Regions from separate parts of the Komagataeibacter diospyri genome, predicted to be linked through region 1. Evidence: riboswitches for the same ligand, from Rfam matches in the RefSeq annotation. Region 1 holds a riboswitch; each other region holds the start of a gene.

What was found. Region 1 has a riboswitch for cobalamin ahead of ACE2AA_RS10195 (CbtA family protein). Riboswitches for the same ligand answer to the same signal wherever they lie in the genome.
Region 2: linked by a shared signal. The riboswitch ahead of ACE2AA_RS12555 (DUF1636 domain-containing protein) and the one ahead of ACE2AA_RS10195 (CbtA family protein) in region 1 are both predicted to bind cobalamin.
Region 3: linked by a shared signal. The riboswitch ahead of ACE2AA_RS02965 (TonB-dependent receptor plug domain-containing protein) and the one ahead of ACE2AA_RS10195 (CbtA family protein) in region 1 are both predicted to bind cobalamin.

What each region holds. Positions count from the first base shown of each region.
Region 1 is NZ_CP171836.1:2,170,860-2,178,891, forward strand. Features, by position in the region: gene ACE2AA_RS10185 (lysophospholipid acyltransferase family protein) at 1-1,103, opposite strand, end outside; gene ACE2AA_RS10190 (extracellular solute-binding protein) at 1,347-2,540, shown strand; gene ACE2AA_RS10195 (CbtA family protein) at 2,531-3,256, opposite strand; cobalamin riboswitch at 3,283-3,462, opposite strand; partial or broken gene ACE2AA_RS10200 (IS5 family transposase) at 3,625-4,376, opposite strand; gene ACE2AA_RS10205 (peroxiredoxin) at 4,454-5,071, opposite strand; gene ACE2AA_RS10210 (transglycosylase SLT domain-containing protein) at 5,108-6,286, opposite strand; gene ACE2AA_RS10215 (aldo/keto reductase) at 6,501-7,337, opposite strand; gene ACE2AA_RS10220 (dipeptidase) at 7,529-8,032, shown strand, end outside.
Region 2 is NZ_CP171836.1:2,679,174-2,687,205, forward strand. Features, by position in the region: gene cobN (cobaltochelatase subunit CobN) at 1-1,106, opposite strand, end outside; gene cobW (cobalamin biosynthesis protein CobW) at 1,138-2,190, opposite strand; gene ACE2AA_RS12555 (DUF1636 domain-containing protein) at 2,196-2,594, opposite strand; cobalamin riboswitch at 2,751-2,995, opposite strand; gene ACE2AA_RS12560 (histidine phosphatase family protein) at 3,049-3,657, opposite strand; gene ACE2AA_RS12565 (CbtB domain-containing protein) at 3,749-3,973, shown strand; gene ACE2AA_RS12570 (MDR family oxidoreductase) at 4,149-5,129, opposite strand; gene ACE2AA_RS12575 (nitroreductase family protein) at 5,461-6,324, shown strand; gene ACE2AA_RS12580 (branched-chain amino acid aminotransferase) at 6,466-7,557, shown strand; gene ACE2AA_RS12585 (hypothetical protein) at 7,755-8,032, shown strand, end outside.
Region 3 is NZ_CP171836.1:648,350-656,381, forward strand. Features, by position in the region: gene ACE2AA_RS02955 (hypothetical protein) at 1-313, shown strand, start outside; gene ACE2AA_RS02960 (neutral/alkaline non-lysosomal ceramidase N-terminal domain-containing protein) at 421-1,785, shown strand; cobalamin riboswitch at 1,843-2,061, shown strand; gene ACE2AA_RS02965 (TonB-dependent receptor plug domain-containing protein) at 2,180-4,279, shown strand; gene ACE2AA_RS02970 (ABC transporter substrate-binding protein) at 4,293-5,117, shown strand; gene ACE2AA_RS02975 (FecCD family ABC transporter permease) at 5,114-6,121, shown strand; gene ACE2AA_RS02980 (ABC transporter ATP-binding protein) at 6,118-6,876, shown strand; gene ACE2AA_RS02985 (pyridoxal phosphate-dependent aminotransferase) at 7,143-8,032, opposite strand, start outside.

The DNA of each region.
Region 1 (8,032 bases):
TCAAGATCCTGCGGCAGCATGCCCGCCAGCGGGCGGCAGGCATACGCACTTTCGTTTTCCGGCTGGGGCCGGTTCTGGCGCAGTTCGGCGGCCCCGGCGGCCACCGCCCGCCATGCCGCCTGTGCCAGCGCCTTGCGACTGGGAAAATCATTGGGGTCCAACGGTGCATGCAGCAGCACGGTCGCACGCATCGAACGCCATTTGACCAGCTGCCACACATGCGGCCCCAGTTCCATATCACCATACCAGGCAAAGACCGGGCGACGTCCGCGGTTGACCGGCACGCCTTCCAGCTGGTCATACACCACCGATACCGGCTGGATCAGCGGCGTCATGCCGGGACGCGCCGCGATGGCTTCCGCCTCGCTTTCCGGTGCCGCCGGGGCCTTGCCCGGCGGCAGGCGCGGCGGCTTGGCAATGGCGAAAAAGGCCGACAGGAACGGCAGCACCCGCGACCCGTCGGACGACGTGCCTTCGGGGAACAGGATCAGGTTGTCGCCTTCCACCATCAGGCGGTGCAGCATTTCGTCCCGTTCCCGGCCTGTCGTGCTGCGCTGGCGGCTGACGAATATGGTCCGGCCAATACGCGAGACAAGTCCCATGATGGGCCAGCCCTCGATATCGCCCTTGGCTACGAAATTGGACGGCAGCACCGTTCCCAGCACCGGCACATCCAGCCATGACGAATGGTTGGACACATAGATTACCGGGCGTTCGCCATTCTGTCGCGCGCGCCTGCCACCCACGCCGCCGGCCCTGCGCCCCACAACGCGGATACGCAGCGACAGCAGCAGGCACAGCCCGCCCCAGACCATCCGCGTCCACCGGATCTTGGCCGTGCCGGGCACCAGCAGCAGCACCGCCTCGAACCCGACCGACAGTGGTACCCACACGGTAATGGCGGCCAGGCGGCCCACCCCGCGCACGGTCCGGGCACAGGCGCGTATGCGCCCCGATGGCAGGACCGTTGTGGTGGCGATGGCCCGTTCCGCAACCGACCCGGGCTGGGGCGCAATGACCGGACGGGCAGCGCGCGACGTGGACCGGGACACAGGCTGTGGAGAGCGACGCCGGATAAGGCGGCGGATGAAATCGGCGATCATGCGCCTATCCATAGCCCCACCTGATGGGACGCGACAATATGGCGAAAGCGTGCAAGGCACGGGACGTGTCCTGCACGCAACGACGCGGCATGCATCAACCCTTTCATCATACGGTCATATTATGGATGCATGAATATCCATGCGCGTCATGCGATCCGTTTGTCACATCTGTAATCCTTCCTGACTGGACCCATCGTGCATACCCGTCCATGTTGGGCCCCTATCCTTCAGGAGTTGTCCCTTATGTCCGCATGCAGCCGTCGCGGCCCCCTTGTTGCCGCCACGACCGCCCTCATCATCCTTGCAGCCATCCAGCCCGGCCCGACACGGGCGGCAGATGATGTGCTGAACGTGCTGACATGGTGCGACCATGAAGACCCGGAACTGCTCGGCCCTTTTGAACAGGCGAACAAGGTACGGGTCCATTTCAAGGATATCGACAGCACCGCCGCTGCACGGACCATCCTGCGCCAGTCGCAGGCAGGCGACTGGGACGTGGTGATCCTGGAGGAAACAGCCGCCCCGCAACTGGCCGCCGCCGGCCTGCTGGCGCCGCTGGACACAGCGGATTTCCCATCGGACGGCATTCCTGCCGCCATTGCCAATCCGGCAGGCGGTTCGTACCAGGGGCGGCTGTACTCGGTACCGGAAAAATACGGCTTCCACGCCGTCGCCTTCAATCAGGCCCATGTCAGCGCGCAGGACATGCAGGACATCAACGCGGTATGGCAGCCGCGTTATCACGGGCATATCGCAATTTATGACAGCTACCTGCCCATCCTGTCCTATATCGCCCTGGCGCTGGGACTTGATCCCGCGCATCTGACGGACGCCGACCTGCCCGCATTGCAGGACAGGCTTGTGGCCCTGCGCGCCAATGCAACACTGGTGGGCGATAGCGCCAGCGTGCAACAGGCGCTGGCCGATGGCGTGGTGGATATTGTCGTTGGCGGTGGCGCATGGACCACGGCGGGTGTTGGCGAAGGTGGCACGGTCAGTACGCCCACGGCACAACCCGATATCCCGAAACAGCGGCCGGACCTGACATTCACCCTGCCACGGCAGGGCGGTATCCGGTGGCAGCATGGCATCTCGATCATCGAAGCCTCGCAGCGCAAGGCACTGGCGCTGGCATTCGCGCAATACCTGCGCACGCCTGCGGCACAGGCACGGCTGGCAACGTCATCGTGTTTCTGGGGCATGCCCGCCAATACAGGCGCGCCGCTTGATGCGGACACGAAAGCCGCACTGCACTGGGACCAGCAGCCTGCCTATATCGCGGCAAGCCATTCCTTCCCCGTGCTGGATGAGGCCATGGACACCAAGCTGCACGCAATATGGGACAGGGTCATGAAGGACAACACCCCCACCGCCGCCCCGACGCCTGACAAAATGGGCGGAAAGAACGATGGGGATGATACGCCGGATCAGCCGTAACGCGGCGCACCGCGTCCCAGCAGCCGATCGGCCATCATGCCGAACACCAGCCCGAGGCCGCCCCACAGCACGATCTGCATGCCAAGGGCGGCTTCACGGAAGCGCCACAGCAGGGTAGCGGGGAAATTGTCCGGCACTTCATTGATGTCGGGCAGTGCCCATTGCAGCAGCGTCACCAGCACAACGAACACCGCCCCCCCACATAGCGTGGCACCCCAGTTGCCCAGGCGTACAGCCAGTGCGCGACCCGACAGGACCGCCAGCGTCAGAGCGCACAGCGAAAAGACAACCATTTCAAAATAGGCGGTCGTGCGCAGGCCAATGGTTTCCGGCTGCCCCACGGCGGGGGGATTGGCCGGGTATTTCAGGTCCGGCACCACCACCACGGCCAGAAACCCCGCCCCCGCCAGCAGCATGGACAGCATGCGCGGCGAAAAGCGGCCAATACGGCCGTACGCCAGCGAGAACACCAGCGCAAACAGCCCGCCATAGGCCGCGCCATACATAACGGCCGCCGTCAGCAGGCCAAGGGATGCCTGTACGCCCCGGCTGACCAGTTCGGGTTCCGGCGGTTCACCCGCCGCCGCATCCATGGCGGATTCAAAGGCGATGGCAAGGTTGACCTGCGGTTCGCCGAACACACGGGCGAACAGGAACGCAAGGGCAGCGGCGGCAATGCCAGCCAGCATGCCACGCAGCAGAAGGCGTCCGGCCATCAGGGCATATCCCGATGCATATGGGGAAAAATAAAGGACATGGGGTCAGATCTCCTGTCGGGAAAGCGCGTCCCGTAACGGAATGAAGCTCTATCCGCCGGGAGGTCTGACTTCCGCATGGGCTGCGGTGTACAGTGGCGCGACCGTGCCGGAATCCCACCGGCTTCTCCCCACGGATACGGAGAGACCAGTCAATACCGCGCAGAGAGCGCAAGTCAATGTTGCGGCCCTGAGGGCTACTTCAGAAGTCTATGTGAAATCATAAGAAGTTTTTGGTGAAGCTTTTTTCAAAAAGCTCCAGGAAACGCCGCCTTTCTGAAAAAGGCGGCACTCAAAAAACTTTTATCTTTATCAGGGCCTGTTGGGAATTATCTTGAATTGATGATTGCGCCAACGAGATAGATCATGGCTTCGAATGATCTGTCTGTTTTTTCGCTGCGCATGGCGATGCGCTTGAACTCCTTGAGCTTGCAGAAGAAGTTCTCAATGAGATGGCGTGCTTTGAACAGGGCCCCATCGAACGGGCGTCTGTCGAGGCGGTTTTTGCGCTGGGGAATGACCACACAGGCCCCTTGCGCGTGTAGGGCGTCCACGATCCAGTGGACGTCAAACGCTTTGTCAGCGAGAATCCCCTTGAAATCCGCCGGTTCGAGAAGGGGGGCAACCCCGACCGTGTCGTAATGCTGGCCAGGAATAAGCGTGAAGCGGACCAGATTGCCCAGGGCGTCGGTCATGGCGATGATCTTGGTCGACCACCCCGTCACACTGCGTCCTATCGCCTGATTCCGGGTCCCCCTTTTGCGCCCTGGCCGTGGCGATGAACCCGGACCACCGTACCGTCAATCATCGCGTATTCCATATCGGCATCGTCAGAGACAGCGTCAAAAAGCCGTTTGAAAACACCGGCTTTCATCCAGTCACTGTAGCGCGAGTAAACCGAGTTCCAATGTCCGAAATACGTCGGCAGATCCCGCCACGGACTGCCGGTCCGCGCTATCTATAAAACCGCTTCGATAAAGAGGCGGTTATCCTTCCCGCTGCGACCTCGATCCGTCTTCCTGCCAAGGCACAGCGGTTCCATTTTCGCCCATTGGGCATCCGTCAGTATGAAGCGATCCATATGGTCTTTGAAACACATCATGGCCCTTTAGAAAACTCAATTCCCAACAGCCCCCAATATTTTTTGGAAACAGGTCTTTACCGGGATGTGGCGGGCAGCGTGACCTTGCTGGCATTACCTTGCGCCGCGTGCCACTGCTTCAGCGCCCCCAGCGTCCCGCTGACATGTCCCTTGGGCGACAGGGCGCTATAGGCGTAAATCACCTTGCCATCCGGGGCAATGACATAGGACGTGCGGCTGGCGCGGTTCACCAGCGGCAGGCGGCTGTCATACATCTTTGCAATCTGGCCCTTCGGGTCGGTCGCGACGGGGAAGCGGCCATGACCTTCGCTTACGGAAAAACGGTCGAGGGTTGGCATGTCATCGGTGGAAACACCAATGACCGTGGCACCAAGCGCCTTGTACTGATCCATGGCGTTGGCGAAATCATGCGCCTCCATGGTACAGCCACGGGTAAAGGCAGCGGGATAGAAATACAGCACTACGGGTCCCTGACGCAGCGCATCGGCCAGCCGGAAATCGAACTCGCTGCCATTCGTGGTAGCCTGCGCATTGAACATGGGGGCCTGGCTGCCTACCGGCAGGGCCGCGCGCGCGGAGGAAAAACAGACAAAGCCGGCAAACGCCATGACACCGACCAGCGGCAGGCACAGCCCCGGCAGGGACCAGCGTGAACGCCTGTAAAAATACCTCATGTATCCTCATCACCCTGTGGGACAGGGTTTATGCCATCATGTGGTTGGCGGCAGAATCTGGCATCCTGATCCACCCAGTCGCTGACAGACCTGCTGGGCCGCTTCGTGCGACAGGCCGGTCAGCCTTGCACGATAGACATGACCGCGCGCCGATGCAACGGTTGCAACCTGCGTATGCACGCCACTGAACGAAACCTTCGCCCGTGCCTGCCCCGCCGCATGCTCCGCCTGCCCGATCGATCCATAAGCACCGACCTGCACCACCCAGTCATGACTGTTTGCCATACTGATGACGCCGGGGCGGGTTCCGGCCGCGGCCATCGGGGCCAGTCCATTCTGTTCCCGGGCACTCCATGCCGCGCGCACTGCGGCAGCCTCAGGCGATGGCGTATCAGCCGCAGCCCCGCGCGGCACGGATGCCAGAAGCTGGCGGCCACGGCTCCGGCCGCCACGCGCATTCTGCGCCGCCTGCGCGCGGGCAAGGGCGCGCGCCTGCACCAGCAGGTCGGCCTGTGAACGGTTGACCGGGCTGCTGCCCGCGATCCGTGGCCCGATGGAAGCGACGTAATCGCGCGTTTCCTTGGGCAGGGTATGGTAACGGTCAAGGAAATCATCCAGTCGTCCCGGCCCGCTATTATAGGCGGCAAGGAAACCGGGGGAGCCGTAAATGTCGTACATTTCACGAATATAGGCCGTGCCCGCCTCGATATTGTCATGCGGGTCATAGGCGTCAGGGCCAAGGTTGTAGCGCGCCCGCATTATATCGTAGGTCGGCGGCATAAGCTGCATCAGTCCCATGGCGCCCGGCAGTGAGGTCACGAACTGGCCATTATGGTAAAGCTGGCCCCCCGACTCGCGCCGCATGACCTCACGAATCCAGACGCTGGGCACATCGAAACGCTGCGCGGCCTCGTTGATATAAGGCCCCCAGGGGTCTTCCGGCGGCCCTGGCGGGGTATAGTTGGCGTGGGCACGGGCACGATAGGACTCGGCCTCGTGAATGATCTGCTCCTCGCTCATTTCAGAAGAAGGATTATGAGCGCAGGCGGCCAGCATGCCCGCGAACCCCAGCGCCAGCCATCGCAGTGACCGACGCCTGGAGGAAGCCTGCGCCAGACCGTCATGTTCGTCAGATGCCGCTACTGCCTGCGCTGGTGCCATGCTGGTGGTATGATCCCGGTCATGCCCATTTTCCCATGGCAGACGCGCCAACATGGCCCGCCCGACGGGACGGGCGCCGCACCATAACAGCGTGACTTCGGCTTGTGCAATCCTGACCCGTTAACATGTCCATGACGTAACCGGCGGGTCAGGTTGATATGGGCCTGTCACAATGCCTAGTGAAGTTTTTGCAGGCAGAAAGCTTCAGAAGAATACCGCCCTTTTGAAAAAAGGCGGCACCCGAAACCTTTTACCTTTTAATGACCTCTCATTCCTCGACGTAGGTGGCCGGGTCGCCACCGGTGCGGTTGTGGGGGCTATCGAGTGTTGCCAGATCACTCATGTCATCCGATGTCAGCTGGAAATCGAATGAATGCAGGTTCGCGCGCATACGATCGGGATGCGCGCTCTTGGGAATGGGCACCACGCCACAATCGATCACCCAGCGCAACAGGACCTGTGCGGTGGATTTGCCATGCCGGTCCGCGATCCGTTTGACAACGGGGTTTTCCAGCAGCTTCCCGCGCCCCAGCGGACTCCATGCCTCGGTCAGGATGCCCAGTTTCCTGTGCAGCGCGACCTGTTCCGACTGCGCGAAATCGGCATGCATCTCGATCTGGTTGACGGCGGGGGTGACGCCGGTTTCATCAATCAGGCGCTGCAGATGCGCAGGCAGGAAGTTGGAAACACCGATCGAGCGGACGCGTCCTTCCTTCTGCAGGCGGATCATCGCCTTCCAGCTTTCGACATACTGGTCCTTGGCGGGAAGCGGCCAGTGGATCAGGTACAGGTCGACATAGCTCATCTTCAGACGTGCCAGGCTCTCATCAAACGCGCGCAGCGTGCTGTCATATCCCTGATCGGCGCCGCGCAGCTTGGTGGTGACGAAAATGTCCTCACGCCCCACGTCAAAGCTGACCAGCCCGGTCCCTACCCCGCTTTCATTTCCGTAACGCGACGCGGTATCGAACAGCCGATAGCCCGCCGTCAGGGCCTCACGCACGGCCTTTTCGGCCTGCGGATTGTCCAGCGGATAGGTGCCGAACCCCATGGCGGGGATCTTGTGGCCATCATTCAGCTTAAGCAGGGGAATGGAGGTGGTCATGGTCGTTCCTTCGTCAGGCGCTCCCGGCGGCTCATGGTGCCCCGGCGCGCAGGCGGCGGGGTGGCGACCGGGCCGGGGGCTGGACGTGCGTCGCCGGTCCCTACCCTAACGACAGGCAACCACTTTTGGTTTATGCCCAGTTTTCAGGACTGGGCTGCATGTGGTTCATTGTCACCATTGCTGGAGGCCCCATGACTGACACACCAACCGACATATCCGCCACGGACGCGATCGAACTGCACCGCACGCTGCTGACCATCGATACCCATGTGGACATCCCCTGGCCGGACCGGGATGATTTCGCCACGGGTGCCCCGTCGCGACGGGTGGACCTGCCACGCATGCGCGCAGGCGGCCTGCGGGCGGCCTGTCTTGTCGCCTATGTAGGACAGGGCGCACGTGACGTGACGGGGCATGAGGCGGCCTCCACCCGGGCGGAAGCGATGCTGCGCGTAATCGGGCAGACCGGCCAGATTCCGGGCGTGCGGGTATGCGATACGGCAGCGGCAGTGCGCGCCACTTATGACGCAGGGGAAATCGCCATCATCCCCGCCGTGGAAAACGGTTATGCGATTGGCGAGGAGCTGTCGCTTATCGCGCGTTTCCGTGCCTTGGGCGCGCGTTACATGACGCTGACGCATAACGGACATAACCAGCTGGCCGACTCGGCTCGGCCCATGCATCACCTTGATGAT
Region 2 (8,032 bases), 510 kb from region 1:
TCGGACAGGATGATCCCGACCCGTCGCGTGGCGGGCGGTTCATGTCCCAGCCGCGCCCAGCCCACCGCGCGCGCGCAGGTCAGATCTATGCCATCGGGATAGGGTTCATGCCGCGCTGGCAGGCCGGGAGCAGTTTCTTCCTTGAAGGAAATGGGGCAGGCGGGAATGCGGCCATCCAGTTCGGGCAGCACCACCTGCATCGCCAGGTCGGCCTGCGACAGTCCGCGTACGCTGTCGCGCCATACGGTATGGGGAATGCCCGGCTGGTGCACCTGCAGCACCGGCACGCCCGCAAGGTCCAGCGGGGAACTGCCGTCTTCTCCCGTGCGGGCGGAAAAGAAGGTGGCGTTTATGATGACATCCGGTGGGGCCTGCGCCAGCCGCGCGGCTACGAGGCGGGCGGAATCGGGGTTCTTGAGCGACGTGACATAAACAAGGTCCGCCCCCATGCCGCGGCGTGCAAGGCGGGCTGCAAGCTGCGTGATGGGCGCGATATCCCCCGCCAGCAGGTGCGCGCGGTAGAACACCACCATGGCCCGCAGCGGCAGGGCCGGGTCGGCTGCGTGCAGTAATTCGGCCGGTGGCAGGGGGACGGGGGCGGCACCATCATCCGGTCCACGTCCGGCCAGATGCGCCATAAGCCGCAGGGCGGCTTCCATATTGGCCATCCCCCCGGTGCGCAGCAGCGCATCAAGGCGGGCGCGCATGGCTTCCGGCACGGTGGAAAGATTGGCAAGGCGGGGGTCATCGCGCCCGTCACCCGCCACGAAGGCCAGCGGAATTCCGGCCTGCCGGCAGGCACGGGACAGTTCTTCCGCCCCGTAGCGCCAGTATTCCACGCCGCCGAGCAGCCGGACCACCACGCAGCGCGATTCCATGATCGTGTCGGCCACGTACAGGTCGATCGACATGGGGTGCAGCAGGCGCGACAGCGTGGCCATGCGCAGGGTTGCACTCGGCGCATCCTGCGCCGCGTGGGCTGCGTTCAGGCACAGAAGGTCACTGTCCGAAAAGGACAGGAACACGATATCCGCCGGGGCGTGCCCCAGGTCTTCAGCCTGTTCGCCGTCCTCCAGCGTGCGGACTTCACGTGCAAGCAGGTGCATGGTGGCGCCCCGTTTTCCGCTGGCCTGCCGTCTAGCCCTGCGCCAGGGCAGCGGTAATGGCGGACTGATCCATGCCCTTCTGTCCAATGACCACAAGGCTGCCCGTGCGCGGCGCGTCAGGGGACAGGGCGCGGTCGAACTGGTGGCGGAAACGGCTGCCAACGCCCTGCACCGCAAGGCGCATCGCCTTGCCGCGCACGGTGGCGTAGCCCTTCATGCGCAGGATGTCATGCTGTTCGGCCAGCGTTTTCAGGCGGGCAATGAAGCCTTCTACGCTGTCCTGTTCGGGAATGGAGGCGACGAAGCTTTCAAAATCATCATGCTCGTGCTCGCCGCCTTCGGCATCGTGGTGTGACGGGCGGGCGTCAAGGTCGTCTTCCGCCGCAGCGTCAAGGCCCAGCAGGATGGCAGGGTCCACCTGTCCATCGGTTGCACGCACCACTTTCACCACGCGCGGGATCTCGGCGCGGATGGAGGCTTCCACCGCATCGGCCTGTGCCGGGGTCATGAGGTCGGTCTTGTTCAGCATCACAAGGTCGGCGGACAGCAACTGGTCTTCGTACACTTCCGCCAGTGGATTGTCGTGGTCCAGCGACGGGTCGGCCGCCTGCTGGCGGGCGACTTCCGCCGGGTCATCGGCAAAGCGGCCGGCAGCCACGGCGGGGCCGTCCACGACCGTGACCACACCATCGACCGTCATGCGGGTGCGGATGGTGGGCCAGCCAAACGCCTTGAGCAGCGGCTTGGGCAGCGCCAGTCCTGATGTCTCGATCACGATATGGTCGGGGGCTGCTTCACGGTCCAGCAGGGCTTCCATGGTGGGCAGGAAGTCGTCGGCCACCGTGCAGCACAGGCAGCCATTGGTCAGTTCCACAATGTCCTCGTCCCGGCATCCTTCCACGCCACACGCGCGCAGCGTGTCGCCATCAATGCCCAGCGTGCCGAATTCGTTGACCACTATGGCGATGCGCCGGCCTTTCGCATTGGCCAGGACATGGCGCAGCAGTGTGGTCTTGCCTGCCCCCAGAAAACCGGTGATGACGGTAACGGGCACCTTGGCGCGGGCCGTGTTGGATGGGGTCATGGCGATCAGGCTCCAGGAAAAAGGGTGGCAGGAAAACGGCCGCGTACCATGTCCGACAGGCTGGCAGGGCGGCGGGACGGCATGACGGTACCGCTGCGTGAAGCGCCGTAAGCGGCGACATAGGTCATGAGGTCAGCGGCCTTTTCCGGGCCAAGGTTGGCCAGCAGCCAGCCCCATTTGCCCGGCATGGCCACCACGGCAGTGCAGCCATCGTTACAGGCGGCGAGGCAACTGACTTCATGCACGACGACCTGCGGGTTGCCTGATGCCAGTACATGCATGGCGTCATGCAACTGGCGCCCCGGCGGGTTGTCGGACGCGGGCAGGCCACGGCGGCACGTCACGCAGACATGCAGGTGAACGGGGCCAGCCTCCATGGGATCGGGTGATGCGGGAATGCTCATGATGGTCCGTGCCCTTTCGCGGCGTTGCTGCGCACGGGCAGCGGTGGGCGGGGTGCACGGTCATGGCCCTGCGACCTGCGTACGGGCAGGGCGGTGGCCTGTCGCGTGCCGGGCACCCCGCCGGCCATGCGATTGAATCTCGGTCCTGTTTGTCCGCCTGCGGACGGACATGATGGCAGGTCTCCTGGCTTGTGGCGGAGGGTGCTGGGGTCAGCGTCCTCGATCCCGGCGGCCTTCCCGGTCCCGATCACGGGAACCAGTGGCGCATGCTGGCCCGCAATGGGCGGACCAGGCCGGGAAACAGCCACCTACAGTTGCGGGGGCAGCGACGGAATTGCCGGTATGGCGCACCGTCTTCCCTATTCTCCCCCAACAGGGGGACCATCACTGGCGGATTTAGACGATCGGTCCCGGCGCTGTCAAAAAAACCGGGGCCGTCGCGCATGTCATGCGGTCATGGCAGTGGTGCGCCACTGACGGCCACGCGCCATGCCGTATGGCGCGTCAGGTGCGTCCGGGTCAGGGGGGCGATATCCAGACGGACCAGCATTGCCGCTGTGCCGCCAAGGGCGGCCACCACGATGGCCCGTACAACCGTGGCATCGGCCAGCACTGCCATGCGTGCGGGCGCAGATGGCAGGGCTTCAAGCCACCGCGTCACGCGCTGCAGGTGTGCAGCCCGGCTTTCCCCACCCGGCGGGGCGAAACCGGTATCGGCAACCCAGCGCGCAAGAGCGGCGGCAGGCAGGTCTTTTAGTGACTGTCCCTGCCATGCGCCCATATCCGGGGCGCGCAGGGCTGGTTCGGACAAGGTGTTGCGTGTGTCTGGGGCTGGCATGGTGGGGGGCAGCAGGATCTGTTCGGCGTCCTCGACATGTCGCGCAAGGTCGGCGGGTAGCGGGCATGTCTCGTCATGCAGTGGAAAAATGCCATGGCGCACGCAGTCGGGGGCAGGCAGTGCAATACAGGTCAGGGTCTGGTTCATGCCATGCGGCCCTGCGTGTGGGGAAGGGGTGGGATATGCAAGGGAATGATTGACCTTCCACGTCAATTTTGAAAACATGGACCCAGATCCGGTTATGGGAAGGGCGGCCTGACATGGTGCGTCCCCTGCATGCTGCTCCGGGTCGCACGAGATCCATGGAGTTACCAGTATGAGCCAAGATACATCCGTTCTGTCCAGCGCCGCGATCGCTGCGCCGCAGGTTTCCATCCCGGTTCGCGACCTGCTGCCGTGGGGTGTGTTCGGGCTGGTTCTGGCGTCGCTGCTGATCTATTTCGTGGGCGCCGAGCAGGGTGCGACTTCCCTTATTTCCGGACATTACGTGCATGAATTCGTACATGATGGCCGCCATCTGCTGGGTTTCCCCTGTCACTGAACGGCCTGCGTGCCGATACGGCGCGACGGTGAATGAAGGACGGCATGCCCCGGCGGGTATGCCGTTTTTTATTGGGTGTGTTCGAGGGGCTGTTTCCTGAAACCGGATCAGGAAATGCTGCCTTTGTAAAAAACGCTGCGCCCGCAAATTCCATTTTTCCCGCCAGGTATGCTGATCAGCCCATGTTGATGACAGTCCGTCCCCGGATGTGACCGGCAAGGATGCGCGGCGCGATGCCGATGGCATCAGCCAGGGGGGCGTCATGCAGCATGTTTTCCAGGCGCACGGGATCGATATCGCGCGCAAGGCGCGTCCATGCGGTCATGCGGCGTGGGCGCGGGCACATCACGCTATCGATTCCCTGCAGGCGTATGCCGCGCAGGATGAAAGGCGCCACTGTCAGCGGCAGCGTCAGTCCGCCCGCCAGTCCGCAGGCCGCCACCGTGCCACCGTGCTGGATGGAAGCGCACATGGCGGCCAGTGTCTCACCCCCCACCACGTCGATTCCCCCCGCCCAGCGTGCGGTTTCCAGTGCCTTGCCCGTGGGGCTGAGTGTATCGCGTGGCAGCACCTCCGCTGCACCCAGCCCGGTCAGGTAGGCATGGAGCTGTGGCCGCCCGGTTACCGCCGCCACCTGATACCCCAGCTGCGCCAGCAGCATGATGGCCATGCCCCCCACGCCGCCGCCTGCGCCATTGACGATAACGGGGCCACTGGCAGGGGTCAGGCCGCCGTCCTCCAGGGCCATGACACACAGCATGGCGGTAAAGCCCGCCGTGCCGATTCCCATGGCCTGCCGTGCGGTCAGCCCGGCAGGCTGTGGCAGCAGCCACCGCCCCGGCAGGCGCGCCATGCGGGCAAGCCCGCCCCAGTGCCGTTCCCCCAGTCCCCAGCCAGTGGCCAGCACCCGGTCGCCCGGGCGGTGGACCGGATCATCGGAATGCAGCACGCGTCCCGCCAGGTCGATGCCCGGGATCATGGGAAACTGCCGCACCACCGGCGCGCCACGGGTCATGGCCAGCGCGTCCTTGTAGTTCAGGCTGGAATGGTCGATTTCCACCGTTACGTCGCCTTCGGGCAGGCGCGTGGGATCGACCTGCTCCAGCCGGGTCGTGACCACGCCATCCGCGCGGCTGATCATGAGGGCGTCGAACATGCTGGCAGTCTTCCGTGATGATGAAGGAAAAAATGGAACGCTGAACCGCGTTCAATGCAGTTTTCATGCCCGATTTAGGTCTATCTTCCTATGTGCAACTACGTGATTTCGCATGATCGTGAAGCAGCGTGTTCAGAAAAACCGTTGATTATACAAAATGATTTTACAATGGCGATCAGCCGGGACTCATGTCGCGCATGTCATCTGGCCGCGGCATGTGCGCTGACATGAAAAAGTGCAGGTCTGGTGTGACCTTCCCACGCTTCCCGCCGGGGGGACGGTGTGGTGTGCTGCTTTTTCAGCCATTATTGCACAGGCAGGAGGCATGCCGATGTCCGACGTCACAGTTTCTTCCTTTCCCGCCCTGTCTTCCATGAATGCGCTGTGGCAGGCGCGGTATGGCACCCGGCCGCCGCCCAGCCCCCTGCCGGAAAGCCCGGTGGCGCGCAGCCTCATGACCCATCGTTCCGTTCGCGCCTTCAGCCCCGCGATACTTCCCGATGGCGTAGTGGAAGCGGCGGTGGCGGCGGCGCAGTCGGCCTCGACATCATGCAACCTGCAGGCATGGAGCGTGATCGCCGTGCGTGACGCTGGCCGCCGTGCCCGGCTGGCGAAGATCGCGGGGGACCAGGATTTCATCGCACAGGCGCCACTGTTCCTGGCGTGGATTGCCGACCTGTCGCGGCTGGAGCATGTGGGCCAGGCGGAGGGCCGCACATTACCGGGGGTGGACTGTCTGGATACCTTCCTGGGCGCGGTGATGGATACTGCTTTCGCCGCGCAGAATGCAGCGGCCACGTTCGAATCCTACGGTCTGGGAATCGTGTATGTGGGGGCGGTGCGCAACCAGCCCGAAGCCATCGCCGCGGAACTGGGCCTGCCAGCGCGCACGTTTGCGGTATTCGGCATGAGTGTTGGCTACCCCGACCGCAAGAAGCCAACTGCCATCCGCACCCGCCTGCCGCAGCATGCCGTCCTGCATTCCGAGCGGTATGATCCTGATGCCGCCAGTGACCGCGCCACCATTGCCGCGTATGATGAACGTCTTGCCGCCGCGCGCGCGGCACAGGGGCAACCCGCGCGGGGATGGAGCGAAAGTGTTATGGCGCGGTTGGGTGATGTGAAGGCGCTGCACGGTCGCGAACATCTGCCACAGGCACTGCGGGCCCTTGGTTTCATGCTGGGCGAGGCATGAAAAGCAGGGGTCATGCGCATGCGTCGGGGTTGACCGGCACAATGTTCTGGTGAACTTCTGCTACGTTGCCCGCGTCTGTTGGCGGGCAGGGGCGCGCCCTGTGTATCGCGCCAGCGCCATGATGAGAGAGAAACAACGGCTATGGACTGCGCCACTTCCCTTCCCTTTACGCTTTCCCCCAGCACCTCACCGGTTTCGCCGCAGCGGCGGGCGGAAATTCTGGCCAATCCCGGTTTCGGGCGTGTCTTTACCGACAACATGGTCGTTATCCGTTATGTGGAAGGCAGGGGGTGGCATGATGCCCGCGTACAGCCCTATGCACCGATTTCGCTGAACCCGGCGGCGGCCGTGCTGCACTATGCGCAGGAAATTTTCGAGGGGATGAAGGCCTACCGCACGGCCGAAGGCGGCATTACCCTGTTCCGCCCCTATGCCAATGCAGCGCGCTTCCGCAAGTCGGCCGAACGTCTGGCAATGGCGGATCTGCCTGACGAAGTGTTTGTCGAGGCGGTGCGCCAGCTGGTGCGCGTGGATCACGCATGGGTGCCCGGCAATCCCGATGAAAGCCTGTATATCCGTCCCTATATGATCGCGAGCGAGACATTCCTTGGTGTGAAACCCGCGTCGGAATACATGTTCATGGTCATCGCCTCGCCCGTGGGCGCCTATTTCGGTGCGGAAGCGGTCAGCGTGTGGGTGTCCGATTTCTGTCGCGCCGCCCCCGGCGGCACGGGGGAAGCCAAGTGCGGCGGCAACTACGCAGCAAGCCTTCTGGCGCAGCAGGAAGCCAAGGGCCATGGCTGTGCGCAGGTCCTGTTCCTTGATGCGGTGGAGCGTCGCTGGATTGAGGAAATGGGCGGCATGAACGTGTTTTTCGTGTTCGATGACGGTTCCGTCGGCACCCCGCCGCTGACCGGCACGATCCTGCGTGGCATCACGCGCGATTCGCTGCTGACGCTGGCGCGTGAAATGGGTCTGGCCGTGCGTGAGGAACCCTATGCCATCGACCAGCTTTATGCCGATGCCGCGTCCGGTCGCCTGAAGGAAGTGTTCGCCTGTGGCACGGCGGCGGTGGTGTCCCCCATCGGGCGTTTCCGCAGCCACAAGGGCGAAGTGGTGATCGGTGATGGCAAGGGCATTGGCCCCGTGACCGAAAAGCTGCGTAATGCCCTGATTGGCATCCAGCGCGGCACGGCGCCCGATACCCATGGCTGGGTGGAAAAGATTATCTGATTTTCCGGTCATGGCCGGGGTGTCCTGCACGCCCGGCCATGACTGATGGTTATCATATACAGGGGACGGCTCATGCGGTTGCGGCATGTTCCGCCCCGTCTGTATCCAGATGGACAAGCTTCAAAAAAGAACGCTGCCTTGTAAAAAAAGGCGGCACCCGAAAACTTTTGGTATTTTTTAGGAAAAGAACAGGTCCGATGACTGGGAAAGTGCTGGATGTAACAGGGCAGTGGGATGGGCAGTTCAGTTATCCCCACACGCTGACACCGGAGTTTTTCTCTGCATCGCTGTTCGAGGCCGGCAGCCATGTGGGTGGCACGGTGACGGAACGTGCCACGTCGGGTGCGAATGCCGGGCAATGTTTCATTGCCATGGTGCGGGGAGAGCGGACCAGTACGCAGGTACGTTTTACGAAAATGTATGAGGACGGCGTGCGCCAGCATGCCGTGCTGTACAGGGGTACGCTGAACGCGGA
Region 3 (8,032 bases), 1.5 Mb from region 1:
TGGTGGCCATGGCCATCACGGTGGTCGCCATGGCGGCGGCGAAGGCGGCCAGGGTGGCGATTCCCAGGGCGGTGACCGCAACGGTGGCGAGCGTGGTGATCGCGGCGGTGAAGGCCGTGGCGAAGGTCGTGGTGACCGCAACGGTGGCTCTGGCGAGCGTGGCGGCTGGGGCGAACATGGCAACCGCGGCGGCGACAGCCAGAACGGCAACCGTGGTGGCGACAGCCAGAATGGCGGCTGGGGTGAACACGGCGGCGGTGGTCGCGGTGGTGACCACAACGGCGGCTGGAACCAGAACAACAGCTCCAACTGATTTCCGCCCCACAACGGAAGGCCCGGCTTATTGCCGGGCCTTTTTTTATTATGGGCAGGCGTAATCATATCGCACCCATGAAAAGAAATAAGACAGGGAACGGGACCATGCCAACAAGACGGGATTTCATGGGGGGCATGGGTCTTGGCGCGCTTGTGGCGCTGGGTGCGGTTCCTGTACATGCCGCCATGGCCGCGAAGCCTGCTTTTCGTGCAGGAAGCGGGCGGGCGGATATCGTGTTTCCGGCCAGCCAGTTTCCCATTGACGGGTTTACCGGGCAGCATGATCCGCTGGCCGTGCGTGTCCTGCTGCTTGATGACGGGACAACACGGCTTGCCATTGTCGTGGTGGACCTGACATCCATCTTTGATGACCTGATAACCGCGATCAAGGCCACCGTGACGGATGTCGCAGGCATTGCTGCCCCCAATATCATTGTCAGCGCCAGCCACACCTTTTCAGCGCCGCATGTATTCGCGGCGGGGCAGACGCCACCGGGTACGGATATGAAGGCCAATGCCGCTGCATGGCAGGCAGTCATACAGGCCGCGCGTCAGGCCGCGACGCGGGCCTTTGCAATGCGACAGCCCGCGCGTCTGGGCGCGGGCGTGGGGACAAGCCGGGTCAGCGTGAACCGTGATGTGTGGACACCGTATGGATGGTGGCTGGGCGCGGATGACGCGGGCGATACGGACCCGACCGTAAGCGTGCTGCGCATTGACCGGCTGGATGGCAGGCCGCTGGCGGTCATGACGAATTTTGCCGTGCAGTCCTCGGTCATGGACGGGTCCGTATCCAGCACGGGCAGCAGGCTCATGACGGCGGATCTTGCCGGTGCTGCGATGCGGCATGTCGAGGCGCAGTACGGCCCTGACGCGACTGCCCTGTTCGTGGTGGGGGCGGCAGGCGATCAGGCACCCTATCTTCAGGCCAGCCGTCCCGTCGTGAATGCGGATGGACAGGCAGGCCGGATTGACATTCACGAAGCCGGCTTCGCGATTGTTGACCTGCTGGGCGCGCGCCTTGGCGCACAGATCGTCGATGTGGCGGGGAAGATCAGGACTGCCGATATGCCGACACTCGACATCCGGCGTGAAAACATACAGGTGGCGTCGCAGGCATTCCCGCCACGGACGGGTCGCGCCACGGGGCCTGTCACCACTTTTGCCTATACGGCCGGGTCACCGGTTTCGCTGCCGGTCGTGCTGGTCCGTATTGGCGACCTGGCGCTGGTGGGCGTGCGGCCGGAACTGGCGGCCAGCCTTGGTGCACGGATCCGCGACCATTCGCCCTTTGCGCATACCATGGTGGCGACTATGATCGATGGCGGGGCCAAATACATGCCCGATGCGCGGAGCTATGACCGCTATACCTACGAAGCGCGGAGTTCGTCCTTTGCCAAAGGGGCAGGGGAAGCGGCCTGTGCGCAGATCGCGGCGCTGCTGAAGCAGGCCCGGCCCGCCACCCGCTAACGGCTGCCAGCGGGCATGGGGCGCGGGACCATCCGGGTTGACAGGACCGCCCCGCACGATCAGAACCATGCCGACGGTTCCCCCTGCGGGGGGATTAAAAGGGAACGGAGTGCGGGTTACGATCCAATGCTCCGGCTGTCCCCGCAACTGTAAGCGGTATGTCCTTGCATTACCGGATGTCATGGTCCGGGCCACTGGAGACTGCGGTTTTCCGGGAAGGTTGTGCAGGATGCCACGCCGTGAGCCAGGAGACCTGCCGTCATGATGGTTGCGACCGGGAACTGTCGGGCGGGGTGTCCTGACGGTGTGGTGTCACGGGCCTTCCTGCGGATCGGAAGCCGTGTGGCGACACGCTCTCGTGGCAACGATGATGTGACCGCGAGACCTGAATTCCATGATCCTTTTTCGGAATCTGCTGATTGCTTCCACCACACTGGTAACAATGGGCGCCTGTGTGGCGCGCGCCGATGATCTGTCCAGACGGGACACACCGCAAAAGCAGCCCGCCAACCAGTATGCTGTCCAGAACAGGAAATCGAAAGCTGTTGTTTCGCTGGACAACACGGGCCTTCCTGAACTGATCAGCGTCAGTGCCGCCCGTCGGTCGACAAAGGTGGATGATATCGGCACCAGCATGACCATCATCACCGAAAAACAGATCCAGACCCAGCAGCGGCGCAGCCTGACTGATATCCTTGCACGCCAGCCGGGCCTGAACGTGGTGCAGACGGGTGGCCCGGGTGGTACCTCGTCCATTTTCATGCGTGGCAATAACGCCAACGAGGTCAAGGTCCGCCTTGATGGCATGGATATCAACGACGGCAGTTCCTCGACCGGCATGTTTGACGCGGGCGCGTTCGTGACCGATGGCATGGGCCGGATCGAGATCCTGCGCGGTCCGCAGAGCGGCCTGTACGGCGCGGACGCCATGGCCGGCGTCATCGATATCACCACAGCGCAGGGGCAGGGACGATTCAGGCCGTTCGTCCGGATCGAAGGCGGGGGGTATGGGACATTCAACCAGACATTCGGCGCGCGCGGCAGCAGGGGGCGATTTCATTATAATGTGGAATTCTCCCATTACCGCATGGACGGCTTCCATAATATTCCGTCCTATATCGAACGCTACTACGGCGCGGACCGGCAGCAGCGCCATGAAGGCAACCGGAATGACAACCGTGGCGTCAATATCCGGCTGGGTTATGATGTCACCCATAATTTTGACCTGGGACTTACGGCGCGGCTGATACAGGACAACAATCATTCCTATTCGGTGTATGACCTGCAGAGCGAAAATCTGTACGGGGATAAAGGCGTGCGGGAACAGACCACCCAGAACGAGGCCATCGTGCGCGGCACGGCGCATCTTGTGTCGTTCCATGGACTGTTCGATCAGGTGCTTGGCCTTGGTTACATGACCAACCGCAACCGCTGGACGGAAACGGGCACAGCTTACGGCAGTCCGATCAGTCCCGACCCTGATTATTACCGTTCCAGCCGGATGAAGGTGGACTGGCACGGCACGTTCAATTTACGGCAGTATGGACAGCTTCTGATCGGGGCCGAACATTTCCACGATACGTTCAATACCAGCCATACGGCGTCCAGCATGTGGGACAGCGGATATGATACATCCGCCAGCATGGATACGACCGCAGGCTACGGGCAGTATCAGGGCAACTGGCACCATATCCTGTATGGCGCGGCCAATATCCGTTACGACGCCAATTCGCGTTATGGCAACCATGTGACATGGCGCGTGGCCCCCGCGATCCATGTGCCGGGAACCGGGACCATCATCAAGGCCAGTGCCGGTTCGGGTTTTCATGGTCCATCGCTGTACCAGCTATTCGCCAGCCAGGTGGGGGCCGGTTATTCCGAAAAAGGCAATCCGGACCTGAAGGCGGAACAACTGGTCGGTTACGATGCAGGGGTGGAGCAGAAGCTGCTGCATGATCGCCTGAATTTTGGCGCGACATGGTATGACAGCCGCGTCCGGAATCTGATCCAGTCCTCGCTTTCGATTGATTCGGCATACGACTATAATTACTCCTATGCCAATGTGGCAAAGGCACGGATGTACGGTGTGGAAGCATTCGTGAACTGGAAGGCGCTGCGTGGTCTGGAATTTAACCTCAGCTACACCTGGACCCATGCGCGGGATGAAGCAGACCACAACGAACTGCTGCAGCGTCCCCAGCACAAATTCAATTTCAACACGACATGGACCCCCATCCGCGACCTGACATTTTCGGGCAACATCCTGTATACCAGCGGCTGGCGCGGCCTGCCGGTCATTGGCAGCGAGACATGCAGCACATGTGCCAAAGGGCATGGGTATTTTACTATCGACGTGGCCGCAAATTACCAGATCAACCGTTATGTGTCCGTCTATGCCCGCGCCGACAACCTGCTGGACCACCAGTTCGAGGACCCGATCGGCTACCTGCAGCCCGGTCGCGCCGGTTACGGCGGGTTCATGCTGAATTACTGACGTGAAGGGGGTTATGGCGGGCATTGTCGCGGGCCTTCTTGCCTGTGCCCCGATCGTGCGGGCGCAGTCATTGCCGCGCGTGGTGTCGCTGAATGTCTGTACCGACCAGCTGCTTCTGCTGCTGGCCGGACCCGGTCAGATTACGGGAGTGACGCCGCTGGCGCGCGACTGCTGGAATGCCGTATTGTGTGAACAGGCGCGGCAGGTGCCCGTCCTGCGCCCTACGGCGGAAAATGTCGTGGCGTCCCACCCCGATGTCGTGCTGGGCGGGACCTATACGGCAGCCGTCGCCATTCAGGCGGCGCGCGAGCAGGGCGCGCGGGTTATCGTCCTGCCGCCAGCACGGGCACTGGCGGATATTCCCGACCAGATCATGGTGGTGGCGAACGCCATTGGCGCGCGCAGCCGGGGACGGACACTGGCTGGGGATTTTGCCCGCCGCCTTGCATCCCTTTCAGCCGCTCCCGGCCCCACCGACCCGACAGCGGCAATTTATGCCGCCAATGGTTTTGTCACCCATGCGGGCTCGCTGCCGGACGACGTTCTGGCCCATGCGGGCCTGCGTAATTATGCGACCGTGATGGACCGGCAGGCATCCGCCCGCTTTTCCATGGAATTGCTGATTGCGCATCCACCCGACCTGCTGGTGCTTGACCGTTCGGGGCAGGGCACGTCCCTTGCCCAGTCCATGCTGGACCATCCGGCGCTGAAACAGGCGTTTGCCGGGCCGCACCGTCTGGATCTGCCCTCACGGCTGTGGTTGTGTGGCCTGCCACAGACGCTGGACAGTGTCGCCCTGCTGCATGCCGCCCGCGATAGACTTGGAACCGTCCGGTGAAACCTGCCCGTAGCAACCTGTTACTGAACATCATGCTGCTGGCGGCGGTAGCGGGCCTGTCCGGTGCGTCGCTCATGTGGGGGGAAACCCGCATCATGGCCGTGCATGCGCTGGCGGACCTGCTGGCGGGGCGGCATACCGCAGGGGCGATTATCGTCGGGCAGTTGCGCCTGCCGCGCATGCTTCTTGCCATCATGGTGGGCGGGACGCTGGGCCTGTCGGGGGCGGTGTTGCAGGGATACCTGCGCAATCCGCTGGCCGATCCCGGTATTCTGGGGGTGTCGGGTGGGGCGGCGCTTGGGGCGGTCAGCGTGTTCTATACCGGCCTCATGCAGGTTTCCGTCGCGGCCCTGCCGCTGGGTGGGCTGATGGGTGCGCTATGTGCGGCAGCCGTGCTGATGGGGCTGGTGGGGCGTGGTGGCACGCTGGTGCTGCTGCTGGCGGGGGCGGCGCTCAGCAGTCTTGCCGCGGCTTTGACCGCGCTGGTGCTGAACCTTGTGCCCAGCCCGTACGCGTCTTTTGAAATCATGCACTGGCTCATGGGATCGCTGACGGACCGAACCTTTGCCCATGTCTGGATCTGCCTGCCGGGTGTCATATGTGGCACGCTGCTCATGCTGTCGGCCGGGCGCGTGCTGGATGCGCTGACATTGGGCGAAGACGTGGCGGAAAGCCTTGGCTTCCGACTGCATGGGATGAGGGGCGTCCAGACGCGTATCGTGCTGGGGGCGGCACTGGCCGTGGGGTCGTGTGTGGCGGTTGCGGGCGCGATCGGTTTCGTGGGGCTGGTGGTGCCGCACCTGTTGCGGCCACTGACGGGGTATCAGCCGTCGAAGCTGCTCGTACCGTCCTTTCTGGGGGGAAGCCTGCTGCTGCTGGGGGCGGATATGGTGGTGCGTCTGGTAACGGTGGGGACCGAACTGCAGCTTGGCGTGCTGACGGCGCTGGTGGGTGCGCCGTTTTTCCTTGCCCGTGTCATCATGCTGAAAAGAGGCGTGTCATGACCCTGCTGCAGGCATACGACATTTCATTCAGGCGTGGGGACCGGGCTGTTGTTTCCGGCGCGTCCCTTACGCTGGCGCGGGGGCGGGTTATTGGCCTGATCGGACCGAACGGGGCGGGGAAAAGCACGTTCATGCGCATGCTGGCGGGGTTGCTGGCACCCGATTACGGGCAAATCACCCTTCTTGGTCATGACATGAACCGGATCACCCCGACAGTACGTGCCCGGCAGCTTGCCTTCGTGCCACAGCAGGGTGAACTGCCGCCGCCCATGCCCGTGCGCACGATGGTGGGACTGGGACGCCTGCCGCACGGGCAGGTGAACGGACATGCCGTCCATCACCCGGCGGTGGCGGGTGCCCTTACGGCCACTGGCCTGCTGGAGTTGAGCGCGCGCCCGGCCACGGACCTGTCCGGCGGAGAGCGCGCGCGCATGAACCTGGCCCGCGCGCTGGCGACCGACACGCCGGTCATACTGGCCGATGAACCGATTGCGGCACTGGACCCGGCGCATGCCCTGTCGATGATGCAGCTTTTCCGCCAGCAGGCGGGGCAGGGAAAGGGGATCGTCATCGTGTTGCATGATCTGGTGCTGGCAACCCGGTTCTGTGATGAACTGGTGCTGATGGACAATGGCGCCGTCATCCGTCATGGCCCGGCCACGCAGGTGCTGGATGATGACATCATGCGCACGGTTTACGGGGTGACGGCCCGACGGGTGGACGGTGCCGTCCTGCCATGGGCACTGTGCCGCTGAGCGCTGACACATGGTTTCGGTGATGTGGCAGCGGCCTTGACCGGCAGGCGGGATCGTGCCGCCTGTGGTTTTTTCGCAGAACGCGCCTGTGCCCGCAACAAAGTGCTCCAGAAGGCGTTTCTGGGTGGTGACAGGCAGCCGGTTGCGATGACGTGCTTTCATATGACATATCAAGCCTTTATTGGCTTACCTATGCCAGCCCGTAAAATTAAAGGCCGGAGCATCCTATGAGTGCCCCGGCCTTTGTTGTGGATATGGGGCCAGCCTTATTTCAGGCCATCCACAAAGGCCGCGATGCGGCGGCAGCCTTCACGCAGGGTATCCGTACCGGTCGCATAGGAAATACGGAAGAACGGGCTCATGCCATAAGCTGCGCCCTGTACGGACGCCACCTGCTGCTCTTCCAGCAGCGCCATGACGAAATCGGCATCGGTTGCGATCAGGCGACCACCGGCCGAGGTCTTGCCCATGCACCCGCTGATATCGGGATAGACATAGAACGCACCCTGCGGCGTATGGCACTGCACGCCGGGAATGGCGTTGAGCAGGCTGACTACAAGATCACGTCGGGCCTGATATTCGGCGGCGCGGTCCTTCAGGAAATCCTGCGGGCCGTTCAGCGCGGCCACGGCTGCGGCCTGCGCCAGCGTGTTGATGCCGCTGGTGGACTGGCCCTGCATGTTGTTCATGGCCGCGATCAGCGCGCGCGGGCCGCCGCAGTAGCCGACACGCCAGCCGGTCATGGCATAGGCCTTGGACACACCGTTGACGGTCAGGACACGGTCCTTCAGCCGCGGCTCGACCTCGGCGATCGTGCAGAAGGTAAAGCCATCATAAATCAGGTGTTCATAGATATCATCGGTCATGATCCAGACCTGCGGATGTTTCAGCAGGACGGCGGCGATGGCTTCCATGTCCGCGCGCGGGCAGCACGCGCCGGTGGGGTTGCCGGGGAAGTTCAGTACCAGCCATTTGGTCTTTGGCGTGATTGCGGCTTCAAGCGCTGCGGCCGACAGGCGGAAGCCCCCTTCGGCCGGGCAGGGCACGGATACGATGGATGCCCCGGCAAGGCGGGCGATATCGGCATAGCTGATCCAGCTTGGCGTGGGCAGGACCACTTCGTCACCGGGGTTGATGGTGGCCATCATGGCGTCAT